Regions from separate parts of the Pseudomonas sp. SA233 genome, predicted to be linked through region 1. Evidence: riboswitches for the same ligand, from Rfam matches in the RefSeq annotation. Region 1 holds a riboswitch; each other region holds the start of a gene.
The links. Region 1 has a riboswitch for cobalamin ahead of M1D87_RS14525 (CbtB domain-containing protein). Riboswitches for the same ligand answer to the same signal wherever they lie in the genome.
Positions count from the first base shown of each region.

Region 2: linked by a shared signal. The riboswitch ahead of M1D87_RS09965 (ABC transporter substrate-binding protein) and the one ahead of M1D87_RS14525 (CbtB domain-containing protein) in region 1 are both predicted to bind cobalamin.
Region 3: linked by a shared signal. The riboswitch ahead of M1D87_RS09975 (TonB-dependent receptor) and the one ahead of M1D87_RS14525 (CbtB domain-containing protein) in region 1 are both predicted to bind cobalamin.
Region 4: linked by a shared signal. The riboswitch ahead of cobW (cobalamin biosynthesis protein CobW) and the one ahead of M1D87_RS14525 (CbtB domain-containing protein) in region 1 are both predicted to bind cobalamin.

Region 1 covers NZ_CP096449.1:3,111,264-3,116,696, forward strand. Annotated here, with positions in the region: gene M1D87_RS14510 (alpha/beta fold hydrolase) at 1-338, opposite strand, end outside; gene M1D87_RS14515 (LysE family translocator) at 360-980, opposite strand; gene M1D87_RS14520 (GNAT family N-acetyltransferase) at 1,114-1,593, shown strand; cobalamin riboswitch at 2,005-2,227, shown strand; gene M1D87_RS14525 (CbtB domain-containing protein) at 2,321-2,509, shown strand; gene M1D87_RS14530 (CbtA family protein) at 2,519-3,205, shown strand; gene M1D87_RS14535 (cobalamin biosynthesis protein) at 3,205-3,591, shown strand; gene cobM (precorrin-4 C(11)-methyltransferase) at 3,623-4,375, shown strand; gene M1D87_RS14545 (DUF1272 domain-containing protein) at 4,442-4,684, shown strand; gene M1D87_RS14550 (response regulator transcription factor) at 4,904-5,433, shown strand, end outside.
Region 2 covers NZ_CP096449.1:2,163,526-2,168,958, forward strand. Annotated here, with positions in the region: gene M1D87_RS09945 (DUF2059 domain-containing protein) at 1-160, opposite strand, end outside; gene M1D87_RS09950 (OprD family porin) at 272-1,612, opposite strand; gene M1D87_RS09955 (ABC transporter ATP-binding protein) at 1,629-2,417, opposite strand; gene M1D87_RS09960 (FecCD family ABC transporter permease) at 2,414-3,430, opposite strand; gene M1D87_RS09965 (ABC transporter substrate-binding protein) at 3,430-4,440, opposite strand; cobalamin riboswitch at 4,552-4,749, opposite strand; gene M1D87_RS09970 (DUF1624 domain-containing protein) at 4,778-5,433, opposite strand, start outside.
Region 3 covers NZ_CP096449.1:2,170,812-2,176,244, forward strand. Annotated here, with positions in the region: gene M1D87_RS09975 (TonB-dependent receptor) at 1-988, opposite strand, end outside; cobalamin riboswitch at 1,098-1,305, opposite strand; gene nhaR (transcriptional activator NhaR) at 1,341-2,234, opposite strand; gene M1D87_RS09985 (hypothetical protein) at 2,368-2,607, shown strand; gene M1D87_RS09990 (TerC family protein) at 2,637-3,389, shown strand; gene M1D87_RS09995 (hypothetical protein) at 3,521-3,697, opposite strand; gene M1D87_RS10000 (peptidase C39 family protein) at 3,863-4,597, shown strand; gene M1D87_RS10005 (NAD(P)/FAD-dependent oxidoreductase) at 4,718-5,433, opposite strand, start outside.
Region 4 covers NZ_CP096449.1:2,756,795-2,762,227, reverse strand. Annotated here, with positions in the region: gene cobN (cobaltochelatase subunit CobN) at 1-785, opposite strand, end outside; gene cobW (cobalamin biosynthesis protein CobW) at 789-1,856, opposite strand; cobalamin riboswitch at 1,957-2,169, opposite strand; gene M1D87_RS12900 (branched-chain amino acid aminotransferase) at 2,643-3,662, shown strand; gene M1D87_RS12895 (multidrug/biocide efflux PACE transporter) at 3,916-4,344, opposite strand; gene M1D87_RS12890 (LysR family transcriptional regulator) at 4,437-5,291, shown strand.

The DNA of each region.
Region 1 (5,433 bases):
ATCAGGCCGGTGAGCACGCCACCGAAGCTGTGCCCGACGGCAAAGCGCGGTACGTCACCATACTCGCCTCGCCCGGCTGCAAAAGCCTCCACCGCCAACGCAGCGGTCCGGTTCCAGCCACGGAACACCCCGCCATGGTCGCTGTCACCATGGCCCTGCACATCGCTGAGCCACAGGTCGAAATGTTCGCCCAGGCGCATCAGCAATGGCTGGTAGGCCAGGCAGCAGAAGCCGTTGCCGTGCAGAAAATGCAGCAACGGCTTGCCACTGGCCGGGGTTCGCCAGCCCCGCAGGGTGAAGCCTTCGGCGCATTCGTGAGACCAGGGGATCAACTGCATCGGCTTACTGTACTCGCGGGGTCAGGAAAACGCTGATTCTACAAACAGCAGCGGGTACAGTGAAATCACCAGCAACAAGGCCATCAGGACATTGAACAGCATCAGCCAGCGCGGGTTCTGCAACAAGTTGCGCAGGGCGCTGCCGAACATCACCCACACCCCGACGCTCGGCAGGTTGACCAGGGCGAACAAGGCGGCAATGACAATGACGTTGGTCACATAGCCCTGCGCCGGCGTGTAGGTGGTGATTGCCCCGACTGCCATCACCCAGGCCTTGGGGTTGACCCACTGGAATGCCGCTGCTCCCCAGAAGCCCAGCGGTTTGCGGGCACTGGACGAAGCTGTGCCGACCGGCCCGGAGGTGGCGATCTTCCAGGCCAGGTACAGCAGGTAGGCGGCACCGGTGTAACGCAATACCGTATACAGCGCCGGCCAGGCTTTGAACACCTCGCCCAGGCCCAGGCCGACAGCCAGCACCATCACCATGAAACCGACACTGATGCCCAGGGCGTGGGGGATCGAGCGACGCACACCGAAATTCACCCCAGAGGCAAGCAGCATGGTGTTGTTGGGGCCAGGAGTAATGGAAGACACGAAGGCGAACAGCACGAAGGCGGTCAGCAGGTCGGCAGAGGCAAGCATGGCAGGCAATCCACTTTTTTTATGGGTGCTGTCACACTAACGGAGTCGCTCTCCTCTGCGACCGATACAGTTTCACTAAATTGTGTAGATACACATCGCTGTACCGCTACCATCAGATCAAGGAAGCCGTCCCATGAGCCTCACCATCCGTCCTGCCGTTCGCGCCGACGCCGAGCAGATACTTGCCTTCATCACCGAACTGGCAGAGTACGAACGCGCCCGCCACGAGGTGATCGCGAGCGTTGCCGATATCGAGCACAGCCTTTTTGGCGAGGGCAGCACCGTGCATAGCCTGATGTGCGAGCGCGATGGCCGGGCAATCGGCTTTGCCGTGTATTTCTACAGCTACTCGACCTGGCTCGGGCGCAACGGCATCTACCTGGAAGACCTGTACATAACGCCCGAGCAGCGCGGCGACGGTGCCGGACGGCAATTGCTGCGGCACATCGCCCGCGAGGCGGTGGCGAAGAATTGCGGACGGCTGGAATGGAGCGTACTGGACTGGAACGAGCCGGCTATCGGCTTCTATCAGAAGCTGGGGGCCGAAGCGCAGGATGAGTGGGTGCGCTACCGGTTGGATGGCGAGAAGCTGGCGGCGTTTGCCCGGGGCTGACCGGGGGGATGCTCACGGCATAGACCACTACAGGCCGAACCGGCTTACATGAGGGCTTGAGTGTGCATGCCTTGAGCTTTTCAGCGCCTGTGAGATCGAGCGCCGCCCGCGCGGCGCTTCGCGGCACAAGGCCGCTCCTACATCTGTTTCCGGCCAATTACTCCTGTGCCAAGTGGGTTGCCGCCTTGGTGCTTGGCTGAAGATTGATGAGGAGCAGTCGTGCGCCCTTCGATATCGGAATGGAACAAACAAGACGGACAGAGGTGAACTCACAGGAGTAACTGGCCCGAAACAGATGTAGGAGCGGCCTTGTGCCGCGAAGCGCCGCGCGGGCGGCGCTCGATCTCCCAGGCACTGCAAAACCAAAGCCCTACCATCAGGGCAATTGACGCCAGCCCCGCCCCATGGTCTCCTTATGCCTCGCGTTCAGGTGCCCCCGATGGGGGTGAAACGGGAAACCGGTGCGTCACAGGCCCTCCAGCAGGGCCGGACAAGGCCGGTGCTGCCCCCGCAACGGTAAGCGAGCGAAGCGTCTGTACCACTGTGCCTGATCCCCGGCATGGGAAGGTGACGCTTTCCAGGAGCCTGGCTCCTCCTCGCAAGCCCGGAGACCGGCCTGGCGTTCATGAACACCCCGCGGTGGGCGGGCGCTGTTGCATTCCCCTGGGCTGCCACGCTCGGGGCTGCCGCGCTTGCCCGTTGCCCACAAAAAGCAGAGGAACGCGTCATGCCCGTCACCAGCGCCAAGCAACACAGCATTACCACCCCCGTCACCCTCAGCCAGCGTGTCGTCATCGCCATCGGCGCCAGCCTGCTGGGCCTGTGTCTGGTGTACTTCGCCGGCTTTTCGCACATCGAGGCCGTGCACAACGCCGCCCACGACACCCGCCACAGCGCCGCATTCCCCTGCCACTGAGTACGCCCGATGATCACACGCATTGCCCGCACCGCGGGCTTCAGCGGGTTGCTGGCGGCCTTGCTGCTGACCCTGCTGCAGAGCTTTTGGGTCGCCCCACTGATTCTCGAGGCAGAAACCTACGAATCCTCGGCCCCCGTTGCCGAGCACGAGCATGTTGGCGAAGTGGCAGCGCATGAACACAGCGCCGAAGCCTGGGCACCTGAAGACGGCTGGCAGCGAGTGCTGTCCACCACCGGCGGCAACCTGGTAGTCGCGGTCGGCTTCGCCCTGATTCTCACCGCCCTGTACAGCCTGCGTGAACCCAAGCGAGCCGGCACCGGCGCACTCTGGGGCCTGGCCGGCTTCGCTGTGTTCTGCCTGGCCCCGACCCTGGGCCTGCCGCCGGAACTGCCAGGTACTGCCGCAGCCGACCTGGGGCAACGCCAGGCTTGGTGGATCGGCACCGCCAGTGCCACCGCGCTGGGCCTGGCCCTGCTGGTGTTCGCTCGCCACTGGTTGCTGAGGGCGCTGGGCGCTGTGCTGCTGGTCATTCCCCATGTGATCGGTGCGCCGCAACCCGAAGTGCACGAGAGCCTGGCCCCCGCCGCCTTGGAAACCCAGTTCAAAGTGGCCTCCTGGCTGACCAACGCCGCATTCTGGCTGGCCCTGGGCCTGCTCAGCGCCTGGCTGTTCCGGCGCTCCAGCCAGGCCTGATGCCTGCCTTCTACGCCGGTTTCGGCTGTCGTCGGGGTTGCCCGGCGGATACGCTGCAAATCTTGCTACGCCAGGCCCTGGCCACCCAGGGCCTGGCGTTGGCTGACCTGCAAGGCATCGCCAGCATCAGCCTGAAGGCCGACGAACCCGGCTTGCAGCAACTGGCCGAACGCCTCGGTCTGCCTTTGGTGTTGTACGATACCGCGCAGTTGCAACCCTACGAACCCCGACTCAGCCACCGTTCCGCCGCTGCCCATGCCCACTGTGGCTGCTGGGGCGTGGCGGAGAGTGCGGCACTGGCCCTGGCCAGCCAGCGAGTTGGCACCGCCAGGTTGCTGCTGACACGCCAGGTACTGGGCCCGGCTACCCTCGCCCTGGCCTGTTGAACGTTTCCCCTCTTTCCTGCAAGGACTTTCCATGACGGTCTACTTCATCGGCGCCGGCCCCGGCGACCCGGAACTGATCACGGTCAAGGGCCAACGGCTGATCCGCCAGTGCCCGGTGATCATCTATGCCGGCTCGCTGGTGCCGGCCGCCGTGCTTGAGGGCCACCAGGCCGAGACCGTGATCAACAGCGCCGAACTGCACCTGGAACAGATCATTGCCGCCATGCGCAGTGCGCATGAGCAAGGCCAGGATGTAGCTCGGGTACACAGTGGCGACCCCAGCCTGTACGGCGCCATCGGCGAGCAGATCCGCCATCTGCAGGCGCTGGGCATCGATTACCAGATCATCCCCGGGGTCACCGCCACGGCGGCCAGCGCCGCCCTGCTCGGCTGCGAACTGACCCTGCCCCAGGTAGCTCAGACCGTTATCCTCACCCGCTATGGTGACAGCTCGCCGATGCCGCCCGGCGAGCAGCTGGGCGAGCTGGCGCGCCATGGCAGCACCCTGGCGATTCACCTGGGGGTCAAGCACCTGTCGCGTATCGTCGAAGAACTGCTGCCGCACTACGGCACGCACTGCCCGGTGGCGGTGGTGCATCGTGCCACCTGGCCGGACCAGGACTGGGTGCGCGGTACCCTCGGTGATATAGTGGAACGCGTCGCGGCCAAGGATTTCCGGCGCACGGCGCTGATCCTTGTGGGCCATGTGCTGGGCGACACACCGTTTGCCGAATCGGCCTTGTATCGCGCCGGGCACGCCCACCTGTATCGCCCTGGCGACTGAGCATTGCCAGGTTCGCCGCAGGCGTAGCAGACTCCGGTTTCCCGCCTGCAAACAGGAGTCATGCCCATGCTGGACCTACGCCCAAACTGCGAGTGCTGCGATACCGACCTGCCGGGTGACAGCCCCGATGCGCTGATCTGCTCCTTCGAATGCACCTTCTGCCGCACCTGCGCCGAAACCCGTTTCCAGGGCCGCTGCCCGAACTGCACCGGCCAGTTGGTGGCACGCCCGACACGGGTCGGCCAGGCACTGGCCAACAACCCCGCCTCAACCCAGCGCGTGAGCAAATCACACTCCGCCTGCGCATGACGACTACAAAAACAGGCATCGCCGCTTTGCCAGGGTGATGTCTTTCCCACTTTTTGTAGGACTTTTCAACAACAAGCACGTGGACTTTCAACACTTCTATACTCGGCATTACCAAACTTCGGGAATGGTCGTATCGTGCAGCGCTTCCGATAACCCCACTTGCAGACGTATTCCTGAGTGATCCAGGAAGCGGACCACATCCTGACAGGAGTTTTCTTCATGACTACCGTGCTGATCGTCGACGACCACCCCATCGTCCGGCTGTCCTTGCGCTTGTTGCTCGAACGCGAGCGCTTCCGTGTTGTCGGCGAGGTCGGCAATGGCAGCGAGGTGGCGCAGGTGGCCCGCGACCTGCGACCGGATGTGGTAATTCTCGACATCGGCCTGCCCGGCCTGGATGGCATGGAAGTGATAAAGCGCCTGCAATGCCTGGAGCCGGCGCCCAAGATCATGGTGCTGACCGGCCAGGCCACCGACCTGTATGTGCGGCGCTGCCTGGATGCTGGCATCGGCGCTTTTGTCACCAAGGAAGAAGACCACGAAGCGTTGCTGTTTGCCCTGAAGGCCCTGGTCAAGGGCTACTCGACCTTTCCGCAGATGTCGGTCAACAGCAACTCGCTGGAAAGCGAGCCGGTGCGCCTGAACAGCCTGTCCAACCGGGAAATGGAAGTGCTGCGACGCCTGGCGCGCGGCGAAAACAACAAGAATATCGGCACCTGCATGAACCTCAGTGCCAAGACCATCAGCAC
Region 2 (5,433 bases), 950 kb from region 1:
TGCGGCCGAGCAGCGCGGCCATGCGCTCGATGTTGTGCGTGTAGGCATCCTGCAGCGGCAGCTGGGCCAGGATCTGTTCTTCGCGGGAGGGTTTCTGGTCGCAGGCGGTGAGGGCTGCAGTCAGCAGCAGGGGCAACAGCAACTTCTGGAGGCGAGGCATGGTGTGGCCTGGTTGGGCAGTGAGTACTGCCGATTATACGGCAGTTGTGGTCGCCTGATGGATTTTGCGGGCCGCTGCGCGGCACCAGGATTTTTCAGGCAACGCGATACATCAGAACCCACCCCCCAACGGCCATTCCACCGCCAAGCGTATCTGGTCCCCATCCAGCTCCGCCTGCGCCGTATTGCCCCGATGCACGTTATGCCGCAGCGAAAACGCGGTGCCTTTGGCCTTGCCGCTCTGCACCACATAGCGTGCCTCCAGGTCGCGCTCCCAATGCTTGCCCCCCTTGCCATACCCCAGGTAGGCATACCCTCCCGCAGGGTCGACATGGGTACCGTCGATATCGAACCCGCGCACGTACAACGCCGTCAGGTTCAACCCCGGCACGCCGTAGGCGCCCATGTTCAGGTCATAGCGCGCCTGCCACGACTTTTCGTTCGGCGCGTTGAAGTCCGACATCTGCACCGCGTTGGCAATGAAGATCGCCCCTCGCGTCACGTAGTCGAATGGCGTGTTGCCGTCCACCTGCTGCCAGCCCAGGCTGAAACCGTGCGGCCCATGGTCGTAACGCGAGACGAGGCTCCAGGTGGTGTTGTCGATGCGCCCGGACAGCGCCTTGCCGGTGTCGGTGGTGCGGTAAAGGTTGAGGTCGAGGGTGAGGCTGCGGCGCTCATCCAGGGCATGGCTTAGGGTGCTGCCCAGGTAATGCTGGTTCCAGCTGTCCTGGTAACGTGAGGTGTACAGGCTGCCGCTGAAGGCGGCGCCGGGGTTCCACACCACGCCGGCCAGGTCGAAGCTGTTGCCTTGGCGGCCATTGGAGTAGTTCACCACGAAGCCTTGGTCGTGGCTGGATGCATTGCGGTCGGTGTTTTCATTGAAGTGCCCGGCCACCAGCCTGAGGTCGTCGAACTCGGCGTTGTCAAGGAAGAACCCGGTCGCTGTCTCGGGTAGCAGGCGGCTGTCGGATGAACTGAACACCGGGGTCTTGACCCGTTGCTCACCGTAGGACAGCACAGTATTGGCCATGCGCAGTTTCAATGCTGCGCCGGCACGGCTGTATTCGTTCTTCGGGTGCCCCTCGTTATCCACCCCGAGCAAGCGTGCCTTGCCCACGCGCCCGCCACCGCTGTCGAGTTGCACGCCCAGGTAGGCGTGGGCGTCGACCCCGACACCAATCAGCCCCTGGGTGAAACCGGACCGGAAGGTGCCCATCAGGCCATAGGCCCATTCCTCGGCCTTGCCGCTACGTTCATCGCGCGGCTTGTAGGCGTTGCGCCCGGCACTGTTGCGCCCGCCATGCTTGTAGTCGCGCTGGTCGAATACGCTGCGGTTGAGCAGGCTCCAGCGGCCATCCTCGACAAAACCGTTGCTTTGCGATTGGGCGGAGTCGGCCAGCGCAGGGGGCGCGAGCAGGGCGCTGGCGAGCAGCAAAACGACAGGGCGCGGCATGGGCAGAACTTCCTGTTCAGGGGGCGCGAAAACGCAGGATGTGCGCGCCGTCGAAGGGGTCGATGAGGTAATGGGCGTGCACGCCGAAGGTGTTCAGCAGGCGCTCGGGTGTAAGCACCTCGAGCGGTTTGCCGAGGGCGACCAGGCGGCCCTTGTCGAGCACCGCGACGCGGTCGCAGGTGAGCGCCTGGTTGAGGTCGTGCAGGGCCACCAGGGTGGTCACCGGCAGGGCCTGCACCTGTTGCAACAGGCTCAGCTGGTGCTGGATATCCAGGTGGTTGGTCGGCTCGTCCAGCAGCAGCACCTGCGGCCGCTGTGCCAGGGCTCGGGCGATGTGCACGCGCTGGCGCTCGCCCCCGGACAGCGACCCCCAAAGGCGTGCGCGCAGGTGCAAAGCGTCGAGGTCGGCCAGGGCTTGCTCGACGATCACACGGTCTTCCCGGGAGAACGGCGCCAGCACCGACAGCCAGGGGGTGCGGCCCAGGGCAACGGCATCGAACACGCTGATCGCATCGAGGGTGTCGGCCTGCTGTTCGACCAGCGCCAAGGCCTGGGCGACACGGCGGCGGGGCAACTGTGCCAGCGGTTCGCCCAGCAACTGCACACTGCCGTTGCCTGGCTTGCGCAGCCCGGCCAGCACCTTCAGCAGCGAGGACTTGCCGGAACCGTTGGGGCCGACGACGCCCAGGGTTTCACCGGCGACAACGCTCAGTTCGATATCGCTGAGCACGGTATTGCCGGCCAGTTGCAGCCCCAGGTTCTGGCAACTCAAGGGGGCCAGCTGTAGCGCCGTCATGACCGTCATGGGCGCCCCCGGCGGCTGACCAGGATCAGCGCGAAGACCGGTGCGCCGAGCAGAGCCGTGACTACGCCCACGGGGATCACCTGGCCAGGGATCAAGATGCGCGACAGGATGTCGGCGGCAATCAGGAACAGTGCCCCGCCCAGTGCGCTGGCGGGCAGCAGGCGGCTGTGCCCGGGGCCGAGCAGCAGGCGCAGGGCATGGGGGATCACCAGCCCGACAAAACCGATGGCGCCGACGATGGACACCATCACCGCGGTCACCAGCGCCGCGCAGCTGATCAGCAGCAATTGGGTACGCCGCACCGGGATGCCCAGCGACGCCGCCGAGTCGGCACCGAAGGTGAAGGCATCCAAGGCACGGCGATGCCACAGGCACACCAACAGCCCGAACAGTACAACTGGCACGGCCAGCCACACCGAAGGCCAACGTACGCCACTGAGGTTGCCCAGCAGCCAGAACAGGATGCCGCGCGCCTGCTCGGCGGTGGCCGACATGGTGATGAGGAAGGCGGTAAGGGCGTTGAACAGTTGCGAGCCGGCGATCCCGGCAAGGATCACCTGGGCATTGTTGCTGCTGGGGCCGGCTGCCCGGGCCAGCAACAGTACCAAAGCGAACGCTGCCAGGGCACCGATGAACGCGCCGCCGGACATGCTCAGCGCCAGGCTGCCGAAGCCCAGCAGGCCCACCAGCACCGCACCGGTCGAGGCGCCGGCAGACAGCCCCAGCAGGTAAGGCTCGGCCAACGGGTTGCGCAACAGTGCCTGGAGGATCACGCCGCAGGTGGCCAGGCCGGCGCCGCAGGCCGCGGCAACCAGGGTGCGGGGCAGGCGGTAGTTCCAGACGATGCCGGCGTCGATCGGGTCGACCGGGTAGCCGGCCTGCCACAGGTGGTTGGCCAGTACCTGGCCGACCACGCCGGGCGACAGGTTGGTTTCGCCGATGGCGGTGCCGGCCAGCAGGGCCGCCAACAGGGCGGCCAGGGCAACGGCGATGCAGGGTAGCAGGCGCATCATCACTGGGCTGCTTTGCCGCTGGCGAAGGCGGCGGCCAGTGTCTGCAGGCCGCTGAACAAGCGAATGCCGGCCTGCATGGCGTCGGCGTCGAGGATGATGATGCGGTCGTGCTTCACCGCGTCCATGTTGCGCGTCACCGGGTCGCTACGCAGGAATGCCAGCTTCTTCTGGTAGTCGTCGGCGGGGTAGCGGCGGCGGTCCATGCGGGCAATGATCAGCCAGGTGGGGTTGGCCTTGGCCAGGGTTTCCCAGCCTACGGTCGGCCATTCTTCGCTGGACTCGACCACGTTGCGCACGCCAAGGGTGCGCAGCATGAAATCGGCGACCCCCTGGCGGCCCGCCACATAGGGGTCGATGTGCAGGTCGGCGCTGGAGAACCAGAACAGCGCCGAGGTGGCGGACAGGTCCTTGTCGACCAGTTGCGCCTTGGCACTGTCCAGGCGGCCTCTGAGCTCGGCATTCAGGGCTGTGCCACGGTCCTGCACGTCGAAGATTGCCGCCAGCTGGCTGACGCTCTTGTAGATAGTGTCGACCTGGAACGCCTGCAGGCGGGTGCCATCGGCACCCACCAGGTTGTCCTTGCCTTCGCAGTCCGATGGCAGCAGGTAGGTGGGGATGCCCAGTTCATCGAACTGTTCGCGGGTGGCGACCGCCCCCTGGGCACCGACCATCCATTCGAACTGCACCGTCACCAGTTGCGGGCGCTTGCCCACTACCGCCTCGAAGCTGGGCTCGTTGTCGGCCAGGCGAGGCACCTTGGCGTTCTGCACCTGGTACTCGGGCAGCACATTGTTGAACCACAGCGAGGTGGCCGCCAGTTTGTCGCCCAGCCCCAGCGCGTAGAGCATCTCGGTACTGGCCTGGCCAATGGTGACCGCGCGTTGCGGCGCCTGGGCGAAGGTTTGCGGCTTGCCGCAGTTGTCGACCGTCAGCGGGTAGTGGGTGGCAGCAGCCTGGGCCAGGCCGGTGAGGCCGAGGCCGGCGAGCAGGGTGGCAAAACGGGGCAGCATGCTGGGCGATCTCCTATCGGACAGTTCGGGTGAGGAACGCACGGACAGGCATCGCCGAGCCCCAGCTGGCGGCAGGGGCAACACTGATGGCCAATCCCGGACACCCCGCCGGTTGGTGAATGTAGGCCGGCAGGTCTCCTGACTGGTGCGTCATGGCCTGGCTCCGGCCTTCCCGGGTTCGTGGCCCAGTGGCATTGATGGAGCAGGCTCGGCACCTACAGTTGCGGGGGCAGTTCCGTTTGGCCCGAATTGGCGGGCCTGGGATTCCCTATTGATTCCGTGGTGGAAACCGGCGGCCGGCATGGTAGACCATCGTGCCGCCGGGTGAAAACGCTTTTCAGAAGTACTTCAGCCAGGTGATGTCGCGCCGCCGCGCCTTCAGGCGGGCGAACCAGCGCACCGGCCGGTACAGCGAAACTGCCAGCAGCACTGCCCCCAGCCACACCGCGGCGATGCCATCGAAGCCGAAGTAGTCGCCATGGTTGCGGCCGAACAGCGCCACGCTGGCCAGGTACAGCAGCTTCAGTACATACAGGTGCAGCAGGTAGAAGAACATCGGTGCCGCGCCGAACACCGCCAGGGCACTGATCCAGCGGGCCTGGCCGGCGCGTTCGAAGGCGCGCAGCAACAGCAGGCCACAGCCCAGGGTCAGGGCCAGGAACAGCAGCGACGGCGGGTACTTGGTGATGTTGAAGAAGCTCATCAGGGTTTGCGTGACGGTCGGGTAAACGCTCCATGGTGCCTCGCCGTAGCCGTTGACCAGGCGCAGCACGACAAAGCCCAGCAGCGCGATCAGCCCGGCCAGCAGCAGGCGATGCTGGCGTTGGCCGGCCTCGCTCGCGCGGGCGAACCAAGGACCCAAGCCGTAGCCCAGGGCGATGACACCGATCCACGGCAGCACCGGGTAGGAGGTGCGCAGGCGCAGGCTTTCGGAGAACTCCAGCCAGCCCCGGTCATGCAGGATCGCCCATGGCACGTGCAGGGCGGATTCGA
Region 3 (5,433 bases), 940 kb from region 1:
CATCCCAGCTGTACTCCTCGGCATTGCGCCAGTGACGGCGGCTCTTGATGTAGTACAGTTGGTTGCTGGCGCTGAGGTGATCGTTCAACGTCCAGTCGGTATTCAGGCGGGTCCATTCATCGACGTAATGCTGCACGTCGTCCTGCACGTTGTAGTTCTTCTTGCGCAGGCTGCTGCGGTAGTGGCCGTCGATCAGCGGGGTGCCGTAGTAGTTGGCAGGCTGCGCATCGCCGCGGTCGTGAGCGAGGGTGAAGCTGAGGTCGTCGCTGGCATCGAAGCGCAGCGCGGCGCTCAGCGCCAGGCTGCGTGACGGGGTGCGGTCGACCCAACCGTTACCGGTTTGCTGGTTCAGGGCCAGGCGGTAGCTCAGGCGCTCACCGAGGCTGCCGCCGCTGTCCAGGCCGAGCTGCTGGCGGTCCCACGAACCGTAGCCCAGGCGCAGGTGGTTGCGTACCTCGCCGGCAAACGGCTTTTTCGGGATCACGTTGACCACCGCCCCGGTGGCGCCTTCGCCATACAGCACCGAAGCCGGGCCGCGAATGACATCGATGCGCTCGACCATCCACGGGTCGACCGGGAACGTCTGGGTGCCGGCACCGGTGTACAGGCGTGCGCCGTCGAACAAGGTCATCACCGAGCCGTGCCCGGTAAAACCGCGGGCGGACAGCCCCGTGCCGCCGTCGCCAGGGGAGCCGATGTAGCTGATGCCTGCTGAGCGGGTCACCGCGTCCTGCACGGTGAGGTTGTTGCGCTGCTGGATCTGCTCGGCGCTGATGCTGCTGGTGCTGGCCGGTGTCTCCAGGGCGCTGAGGCCCAGGCGCGAACCAGCCTGGGTCGGTGTGGCCAGGTCGATGGCGTGGCTGTCGAGCGTGTCGGTGATGGCCGTGGAGGGCAGGGCCAGTGGTTGTCGCTCGAGGTCATCGGCCAGGGCCGGCAGGGAAACGGCCAGGCAGGCCGCCAAGGGGTGAAGCTTGAAGATACGGGACATGTCGTTCCACTACTGCAGGAATGAATGGATCCCGGTGGAAAACACGCAAAGGCGCACCGTGCACGCAGGCGCACGCACGGATACCGGCCTGCGCCCGCCCACCGCGGGTTGCCAAGTGAAGCTCCAGGCCGGTCTCCGGGCTTGCGAGGGGCATGAAACCTTCACCTTCCCATGCAAGTGCACAGTGGTATCTCGAAGGGTTCGCTCGCTTACCGTTGCGGGGGCAGCGCCGGACTTGTCGTGGGCAACACGACGCACCGGCTTCCCGTTTCACCCTGCGCGCGGCGGCGCAGGGCACCTGAAACTGGCGGGCATATGACCATTGAAACGCGGGAGGCGTCAAATCTGCCTGCTACCAATGAAACAACTCTCGTCGCGCCCCCTCGGTAATCGCCACGATCCCCGGGTGCTTGACCTTGCGCTCCACCGAAATGGCATAGAACGACTCGTGCACCGCCTCGGTCTGCCCGATCAGCTCCACGCCGTACTGGCGGCACACTTCCTCGGCGATCACGCTGGGCGCAACGAAGATGCCGCTGCCCGACTGCCCGAATGCCTGCATCAATGCACTGTCATCGAACTCGCCCACGATCCGTGGCTGCACCTGCTGCTCACCCAGCCAGCGCAGCAGGCGGCTGCGTACCACGGTTTCCTGCCCGGGGATAAGCAATGGCGCATCCTGCAGGCAGGCGGGGAAGGGGCCTTCCAGGCGTTGTGCCAGCGCCGGGGTGGCGAAGAAGCTCAACCCACACTCGCCCAGTTTCTGGCTATAACCCTTGATGTCCAGGTGGCTGGGCATGGGGCTGTCGGAAATCACCAGGTCCAGGCGCTGGATCGCCAGGTCGGCCAGCAGCCGTTCGAGCTTGTCTTCGCGGCAGTTGATGCGCAGCACGTCGTCCAGCTCCATGGTCGGTGCCAGCAGGCGGTAGACGATGGACTTGGGCACCACGTCCGCCACACCCACGCGGAACAGGATCTGCTCCTGCGGGCCGGCCCGCAGCATGGCCTCCAGTTCGCTTCCCAGCTGGAACATCTGCTCGGCATAGATCAGCGTCTGGCGCCCGGTTTCGGTCAATTCCAGCTGGCGCCCCACGCGCTGAAACAGCTCCAGACCATAGGTCTGCTCGAACAGGCTGATCTGACCGCTGATGGTTTGCGGGGTCAGGTTCAACTGTTCGCTGGCGCGGGCGATGCTGCCGGTCTTGGCCACGGCCCAGAAGTAGTGCAACTGCCGATAGTTGAGCATCGGTATCGTTCCGGATTCGTAAAAACCGAAGTATAACCGCTGAAAATACGAATTTTCCGGATGTGTTGCGCTCTTTAGAATGCGACTCCATCAGGCGCCGTGTGCGCCGCCGGAACATGAAAGCGAGGAACCCATGCTGCAACTAAAATCCATCGGCACGCCGCTGGTGCTGGCCTTGGCCCTGTTCACCCTGGCCGGTTGCGAGCAGGCCGAGAAATCCGCCCAGCAGATGCTCGACCAGGCCGCGCAGTCGGCCAAGCAGGCAATCGACGACACCAACAAGGCCGCACAGCAGGCGTTGAGCGAGGCCATCGGCAGCGAAGGGCAAAAGCCCAAGGACGCCGACAACAAAGAAGACACCCAGGAAATCTGACCCCCAACCGCTGCTGCAGGATTTGAACAATGGAATACTTGCTGGAACTCGTCGCTAGCCCTACCGCCTGGGTTGCCCTGGCTACGCTGGTGGCCATGGAAGTCGTGCTGGGCATCGACAACCTGATCTTCATCTCCATCCTGACCAACAAGCTGCCGGTGGAATACCGCTCCAAGGCGCGCCGTATCGGTATCAGCATGGCCCTGGTCATGCGCCTGGCCTTGCTCAGCACGGTGGCCTGGATCGTCCAGCTGACCGACCCGGTGTTTGAAGTATTCGGCAATGCCTTCTCCTGGAAGGACGTGATCCTGATTGCCGGTGGCCTGTTCCTGCTGTGGAAGGCGACCAAGGAAATCCACGAGAACGTCGACCCGCACGGGGCCAAGGAAGAAGCCAAGGTGTCGTCGACGGTTACCCTGGGCTTTGCCGCGGCGATCTTCCAGATCCTGTTGCTGGACATCGTCTTCTCGGTAGACAGCATCATCACCGCCGTGGGCATGACCGAGCACCTGCCTATCATGATCATTGCCGTTATCACTGCCGTGATCGTCATGATGGTGGCCGCCGACCCGTTGGCCAACTTCATCAACGACAACCCGACCGTGGTGATGCTGGCCCTGGGCTTCCTGATCATGATCGGCATGACGCTGATCGCCGAAGGTTTCGGCGCCCATGTACCGAAGGGTTATGTGTACGCGGCCATGGCCTTCTCGACGGCGATCGAGATCCTCAACATCCTGGCCCGTCGGGCACGGTTGAAGCGTGAGGCGGCTGAAGGTTGATGTGAAAAAGCGGGGCGCTTGCGCCCCGTTCGCGGGTGAACCCGCTCCCACAGGTCCCCGCCGTTTCTGAAGGCAGTGGAGGACCTTGTGGGAGCGGGTTCACCCGCGAATGGGCCTCGGAAATCTCTGAATCAGTGCACCCCGGCATGCCGCCGCGACCGGCGCACAGGCTGTGGCTTGGCGGGGGCCTGCGGTGGCAGGTGGTGGTGGGAATGACGCCGCACGATACGCAGTACACCCCATAGCATGGCGGCTGCAACGCTCAGCCACATGCCAACCAGCATGAGGATTGCCATGGTCAGGCTCATCTGTGCCTCCATCTCTACGGGCCGCGCTCGGTCGCCGACGCTGGCCTTCCAGACACTGCTTTAGTCTAGTCTTTCGCCTGTGACGTTCCATTGACCAAAGGTCTATTGCTTGGTCCGATTTGCTCCTAAGCGGTGTCGGACTATACCCGCGCCGCTGTCCGACCTATGATCGGTGGCCAGAGCCGGGCGCTGCCTGCCCGGCGTTGGAGCAAGCGAGTGTCCATGCAGCAACCTTCCTTCAAGACCATCCCTCGTCGGCTGCTGGCTGCCTGCCTGGTTGCAGCCAGCCTGGCCGGTTGCGCCAGCGCACCCTCCGGCAACCTCAAGGGCCTGCCGCAGCGGGTCGAGATCAGCAGCGTGCCGTTCTACCGTGGCAACGCCAACCACAGCGGGGCCATGGCATTGGCGGCAGTGCTGTCGCAACAGGGGGCTCCGATCACGCCGGGGCTGCTGGACAAGCCGCTGAACCTGCCGCAGGGCGCCGAGGCGCTGGACACCAGCATCCCCCGGGTGGCGCGCGACTACGGCATGGTGGTGTATCCGCTGGACAAGCAGCTGGACGCGCTGTTGACCCAGGTGGCGGCGGGCAACCCGGTGCTGCTGCGTTACGAGGATGGTTCGGCCTGGTGGAGCGAGCCACGCTACGCCGTGCTGATCGGCTACGACCGCTACAAGCAGCGGGTGCTGTTGCGCTCGGGCATGCACCGCCGGCAGTTGATGGCGTTCGATGACTTTGCCTCGGCGTGGGCGAAGCTTGGGAGCTGGGCGGTGCTGGTGCAGCCACCTCGGCAGCTGCCAGCCCAGGTGGACCGCCAGCGCTGGTTGCAGGCTGCCGATGAACTGGCCCGGGCGGGGCAGGAGATTGCGGCGAAGCAGGCTGTGAGTAGCCTGAACAAATAGCTTTGTCTGTACCGGCCCTTTCGCGGGTAAACCCGCTCCCACAGGAAACCCGCTGCCCTCAGGTCCAGTGATGTCCCTGTGGGAGCGGGTTTACCCGCGAAGAGGCCAGCCCTGCCTACATCAGAAGCCCAGGCGATCGCGCAGGCTGTAGTACCAGGCCCCAATGGCGCTGAACGGCACGCGCAGCATCTGGCCACCCGGGAACGGGTAGTGCGGCAGGCCGGCGAAGGCGTCGAAACGCTCGGCCTGGCCACGCATGGCCTCGGCCAGCACCTTGCCCGCCAGGTGGGTGTAGGTCACGCCGTGACCCGAGCAGCCCTGGGAGTAGTAGATATTGTCGCCGATACGGCCAACCTGTGGCAGACGCGACAGGGTCAGCAGGAAGTTGCCGGTCCAGGCGTAGTCGATCTTCACGTTTTTCAGTTGCGGGAAGGCCTTGAGCATCTTCGGACGGATGATCGCCTCGATGTTGGCCGGGTCACGCGCGCCGTACACCACGCCACCACCGAAAATCAGGCGCTTGTCGCTGGTCAGGCGGTAGTAGTCGAGCAGGTAGTTGCAGTCCTCGACGCAGTAGTCCTGCGGCAGCAGGGTGCGCGCCAGTTCGTCGCCCAGCGGTTCGGTGGTGATCACCTGGGTGCCGCATGGCATGGACTTGCTGGCCAGCTCCGGCACCAGGTTGCCCAGGTAGGCGTTGCCGGCGACGATGATGAACTTGGCGCGGACCTTGCCCTGCGGGGTGTGCACCACCGGGTTGGCGCCGCGCTCGATGCGTACGGCCGGGGTTTGCTCATAGATGATGCCGCCCAGCGACTCGACCGCAGCGGCTTCGCCCA
Region 4 (5,433 bases), 350 kb from region 1:
AGCACCTCGGCACCTACTTCGTCCAACCAGGCTTCGACCTGCTCCAGGCAGGCGCTTTCCTTGAGGCTGGCCACGGCGATCGGCAACGGGTTGAGCCCGGCGGCCTGCAGGCGCTGGCAGAACACATCGATGAACGCGGTGTTGGCCGCCTGCAGGTGCGAGCGGTAGAACAGCAGTGGCGCCACCGGCTGTTCGGGATGCCACTGCGGGTACCAGTCCTCCAGGGTGGCGCTGCCCTTGGCCGGATGATACACGGCGGTGCGCGGCAAAGGCTGCGGCTCGTCCCAGGCATAGTCGCGGCCCAGCCACTGGCTGGCCAGGCAGTTGAACAGGTTGATGGCATTGGCCTTGCCGCCCTGGCGCAAGTAGTGCCAGAGGCGTTCGGCCTGCTCGCCGCTGACACTGCCCAGGCTGGTCAGCTCCGGGTCCGGGCGGTCGTCACCCGGCACCAGGATCAGCTGCACGCCACGGCCGGCCAACTCGACCAACTGCTCGACGCCATAGCGCCAGTAGCCGACGCCACCGTGCAGCGATACCAGGATGACCTTGGCATGGCGCAGCACCTGGTCGACGTACAGGTCGACCGAGGCATGGTTCTGTACCTGCATCGGGTTGGCCAGGCGCAGGCTGGGGTAATCCTCGGGCAATTGCTCGGCGGTATCGGCGAGCAATGCCAGGTGCGAATCGCCGCTGCAGAGAATCACCAGCTCGGCGGGCGTCTGGCCGAGGTCGGCAATGCTGTCATCCGGCACGAAGCCGCCGGGCTGGGTCCGCAGCAGGTGCATGGGTCAGGCGCCCAGTGCCTGGCGCAGGCGCGCTTCCAGCTGGGCGGCGTCGAGGTCCTGGCCGATCAGCACCAGGCGGGTGATGCGCGGCTCGTCGACGCGCCAGGCGCGGTCGAAGTGCTTGTCGAAACGGGTGCCCACGCCTTGTACCAGCAGGCGCATCGGCTTGCCCGGGATGGCAGCGAAGCCTTTGGCACGCAGGATGCCGAATTCCACCACCAGCTGGGTCAGGGCGTCGAGCAGCAGGCTTTCGTCGGCCTCGGGCAGGTCGATGGAGATGGAGTCGAAGGCGTCGTGGTCATGATCGTCATGGTCATCACCGTCATGGTGGGAATCATGGTGGGTACGGCGACCATCGATGTGCGCCTCGGACTCGGCGCCCACACCCAGCAGCACCTCCAGCGGCAGCTTGCCGCTGCTGGCCTCGACAACCTTGACCGCCGGAGGCAGTTCTTCGGCCACCTCGGCGCGCACCTTGGCCAGGCCTTCGGCGTCGATCAGGTCGGCCTTGTTCAGCACCACCAGGTCGGCGCTGGCCAGCTGGTCGGCGAACAGTTCGTGCAGCGGCGACTCGTGGTCCAGGTTGGGGTCGAGCTTGCGCTGGGCATCGACCTGGTCCGGGTAGGCGGCAAAGGTGCCGGCGGCCACGGCCGGGCTGTCGACGACCGTGATCACCGCGTCGACGGTGCAGGCATTGCGGATTTCCGGCCACTGGAAGGCTTGCACCAGCGGTTTGGGCAGAGCCAGGCCGCTGGTTTCGATGAGGATATGGTCCAGGTCGCCACGGCGTGCCACCAGCTCGCGCATCACCGGGAAGAACTCTTCCTGCACGGTGCAGCACAGGCAGCCGTTGGCCAGCTCGTAGACGCGGCCGGTGGCTTCTTCCTCGGTGCAACCGATGCTGCACTGCTTGAGGATTTCGCCGTCGATGCCCAGCTCGCCGAACTCGTTGACGATTACCGCAATGCGGCGGCCCTGGGCGTTGTCGAGCATGTGGCGCAGCAAGGTAGTCTTGCCCGAGCCGAGGAAGCCGGTGACGATGGTGACGGGGAGCTTGGCCAGTGTTTTCATGTCGCATTGCCCTTGGCAGATTGGCGCGGGCATGCAGGACGACAACCGCAGGCCAGGCCGGCCGGGCTTGTTCGCCACCGGATCACCCCGCCCGGTTGAAAGTCGAAAACGTGACGAGGCAGGTCTCCTGGCTTGCACCGTTCCATGTGCCCGCTGGTGCAGCGGTCTGGCGGGATGACGCCTTCCCGCGCGCGGGCGCAGTGGCTGTGTCGATCCGTTGTCGGTGCTTACAGTTGCGGGGGCAGCCGCGGCTTGTACCGCGTTCCCGTCTTAGCTTCGGCCTGGCCGAAGAACCTCGAAGTGGCAAGGCTACGCAGTGGCTGGCGGGTGGTCAACCATTGGCTCGCCTCGATTCTTGTAGCGCCTGTGAGATCGAGCGCCGCCCGCGCGGCGCTTCGCAGCACAAGGCTGCTCCTACATCTGTTTCGGGCCAATTATTCCTGAGGCAAAGGCGCGCGGTCCCTTGGTGTCCACCTCGATATCGTGCCGGACAAACAAGGCGGTCGCGCGCATTGGTACAGGCGTTACTGGCCCGAAACAGATGTAGGAGCAGCCTTGTGCTGCGAAGCGCCGCGCGGGCGGCGCGCGCTCTCACAGGCACTGAAAATGTTGTGGCGAGCACCTCGCAGCCCCGCTGCAATACCTGCGCCGTGCCGCAATAAATGCATTGCAGGCTATCAATTCGTGACTGGCCGTTCCCGATCTGCCACGGATGTATTATGGTGGCGTGGTGCGCATATAACAGCAGCCCGAGCAATCGGGCACTTGCAAGACAATGAGGGTGTCATGAGCAACGAAAGCATTAATTGGGACAAGCTGGGTTTCGACTACATCAAGACCGACAAACGCTACCTGTCCGTATGGCGCAATGGCGAGTGGGACAAGGGCACCCTGACCGAAGACAACGTACTGCACATCAGTGAAGGCTCCACTGCCCTGCACTACGGCCAGCAGTGCTTCGAGGGCCTCAAGGCCTACCGTTGCAAGGACGGTTCGATCAACCTGTTCCGCCCGGACCAGAACGCCGCCCGCATGCAGCGCAGCTGCGCCCGCCTGCTGATGCCGCAGGTGCCGACCGATGTATTCATCGAGGCGTGCAAGCAAGTGGTCAAGGCCAACGAGAAGTTCGTGCCACCGCATGGTAAAGGCGCCCTCTACCTGCGCCCGTTCGTGATCGGCACCGGTGACAACATTGGCGTGCGCACCGCCCCCGAGTTCATCTTCTCGATCTTCGCCATCCCGGTTGGCTCGTACTTCAAGGGCGGCATGAAGCCGCACAACTTCCAGATCTCCAGCTTCGACCGCGCAGCCCCGCAAGGCACCGGCGCGGCCAAGGTCGGTGGCAACTACGCCGCCAGCCTGCAGCCGGGTGCAGAAGCGAAGAAAGCCAACTTCGCCGACGCCATCTACCTCGACCCGCTGACCCACACCAAGATCGAGGAAGTCGGTTCGGCCAACTTCTTCGGCATTACCGCCAACAACGAGTTCGTCACCCCGAAATCGGCTTCGGTGCTGCCAGGCATCACCCGCCTGTCGCTGATGGAACTGGCGCAATCGCGCCTGGGCCTGACCGTGATCGAAGGCGATGTGGAAATCAACAAGCTTGACCGTTTCATCGAAGCCGGCGCCTGCGGTACCGCTGCGGTGATCACTCCGATCGGCGGCATCGAGTACAACGGCAAGCTGCACGTGTTCCACGACCTGGAAAAGGTCGGCCCGGTTACCCAGAAGCTCTACAACGAGCTGACCGGTATCCAGAGCGGTGACGTGGAAGCACCGGCTGGCTGGATCGTCAAGGTTGCCTGAGGCACTTTAACGGTTTGAAAAACGGGGCATGCCAGCGATGGCATGCCCCGTTTTTTTATGGGCTGACGCGGTCAACTATAGATGGCACCGGCTGCGCCGGTGTTCGCGGCTAAAGCCGCTCCCACAGGTACAGCGCAAGCCTGAAGCCTGCGCCGTCCCTGTAGGAGCGGCCTTGTGTCGCGAAAGGGCTGCGAAGCAGCCCCAGGATATCCGCACAATGCACAAATCGAGGAGCAGCGCAGGCTGGTAGTTTTCATGCAAGGCGACGCTGCATCAGCAGGTGCCGGGCTTTGTCGAAGGCCCAGTTGTACAGCACGGTGTAGGGCAGGATGATCACGAAGAAGCCCAACTCCACCATGAACGCCTGCAGCAACGAAATTTCCAGCATCCACGCCGCCACCGGCAGGCACCACACCACCAGCCCGGCTTCGAAGCCCAGGCCGTGTGCAAAGCGTGCGCTGGCCTTCCAGTGGATGCGCTCGACCCGCACGTAGCGATCGACCAGCGCGTTGTAGACCATGTTCCACAGCATGGCGATCACCGACAGGGTCACCGCCAGCGCCCCCGCCGTCGCCAGCGACTTGCCCATGATCCAGGACAACAGAGGCGCACACAGCAGCACGGCGAACACTTCATAGCCGACGGCGTGAACCAGGCGTTCGGTGAAAGAGACATTTTTCATTGCAGATTCCATCCAGTGCGTGAGTCGTGCTTCCTATTTTCTTTGATAGAACTGATACTCGCGACATAGCTACCATCGGTTTTATCAATACCATGCGCTACTCACCCGAAGCTCTGGTCGCCTTTGTCGAAGCCGCATCGCTGGGTTCGTTTTCCGCTGCGGCGCGCAAGTTGCGCAAGAGCCAGTCCACCATCAGCATTGCTATCGCCAATTTCGAGGCCGATGTGGGTTGCCCGTTGTTCGAGCGTGGCGGTCGCCACCCCACGCTGAACGAAGCTGGGCGGCAGGTGCTGAGCCATGTCGAGGCGATACTCGATGCCAGCGCCCGGCTTGACGCCCTGGCAGTGCGGCTGGCGGAAAACGTCGAGGCACTGGTCTCGGTGGTGATGTCGGACAGCTACAGCGTGACCTTCCAGGGCGCGGTGATGGCCCGCTTCGCCCAGCACTACCCGCATACCGAGCTGCGCTGCGGCCCGTCGGAAGATGCCGATGTGATCGAGCTGATCCAGCAGGGCCTGGCACACGTCGGCATTCTTGCTACCCAGCCCAGCTACCCCGCTGACGTTGCCGTGGCACGCTTGCCCGAGCAGGCAGAGTTTGGGGTGTACGTGGCCAGCGAGCATCCGCTGGCGGCTTTGCCCCAGGTGCAGACGCAGCACCTGGAGAACGTCCGGCAGCTGTATATCAAGACCTATGCTCCCAGCCTGCACCACGGTCGTGGCCAAGCCTGGTCGGCACCTGACTACCTCACCTTGCTGGAGTTTGCCGTGCGCGGGTTCGGCTGGGCCGAGCTGCCCAGGGCACTGGTGGCACGGTTTGGCAGTGGGCTGGTGGAGTTGCAGGTGGCCGGGTATCCGCGACGGGTAGACATGGACGTGGCCTGGTCGAGCCGGCGCGCGCTCGGGCCGGCAGGGCAGTGGCTAGTGCGGCAGATGTTGGGGCAATAGACTTTTATTGCCGGCAAGATCCTGGGGCTCCTGCGCAGCCCGTCGCGACACAAGGCCGCTCCTACAGAGGGACTAAAGCGAAAAATCCTACAACGTTTTAGGAAGCCCATTGCTCCCCCGCGAAGGCGTTCCTCGCTAGTGT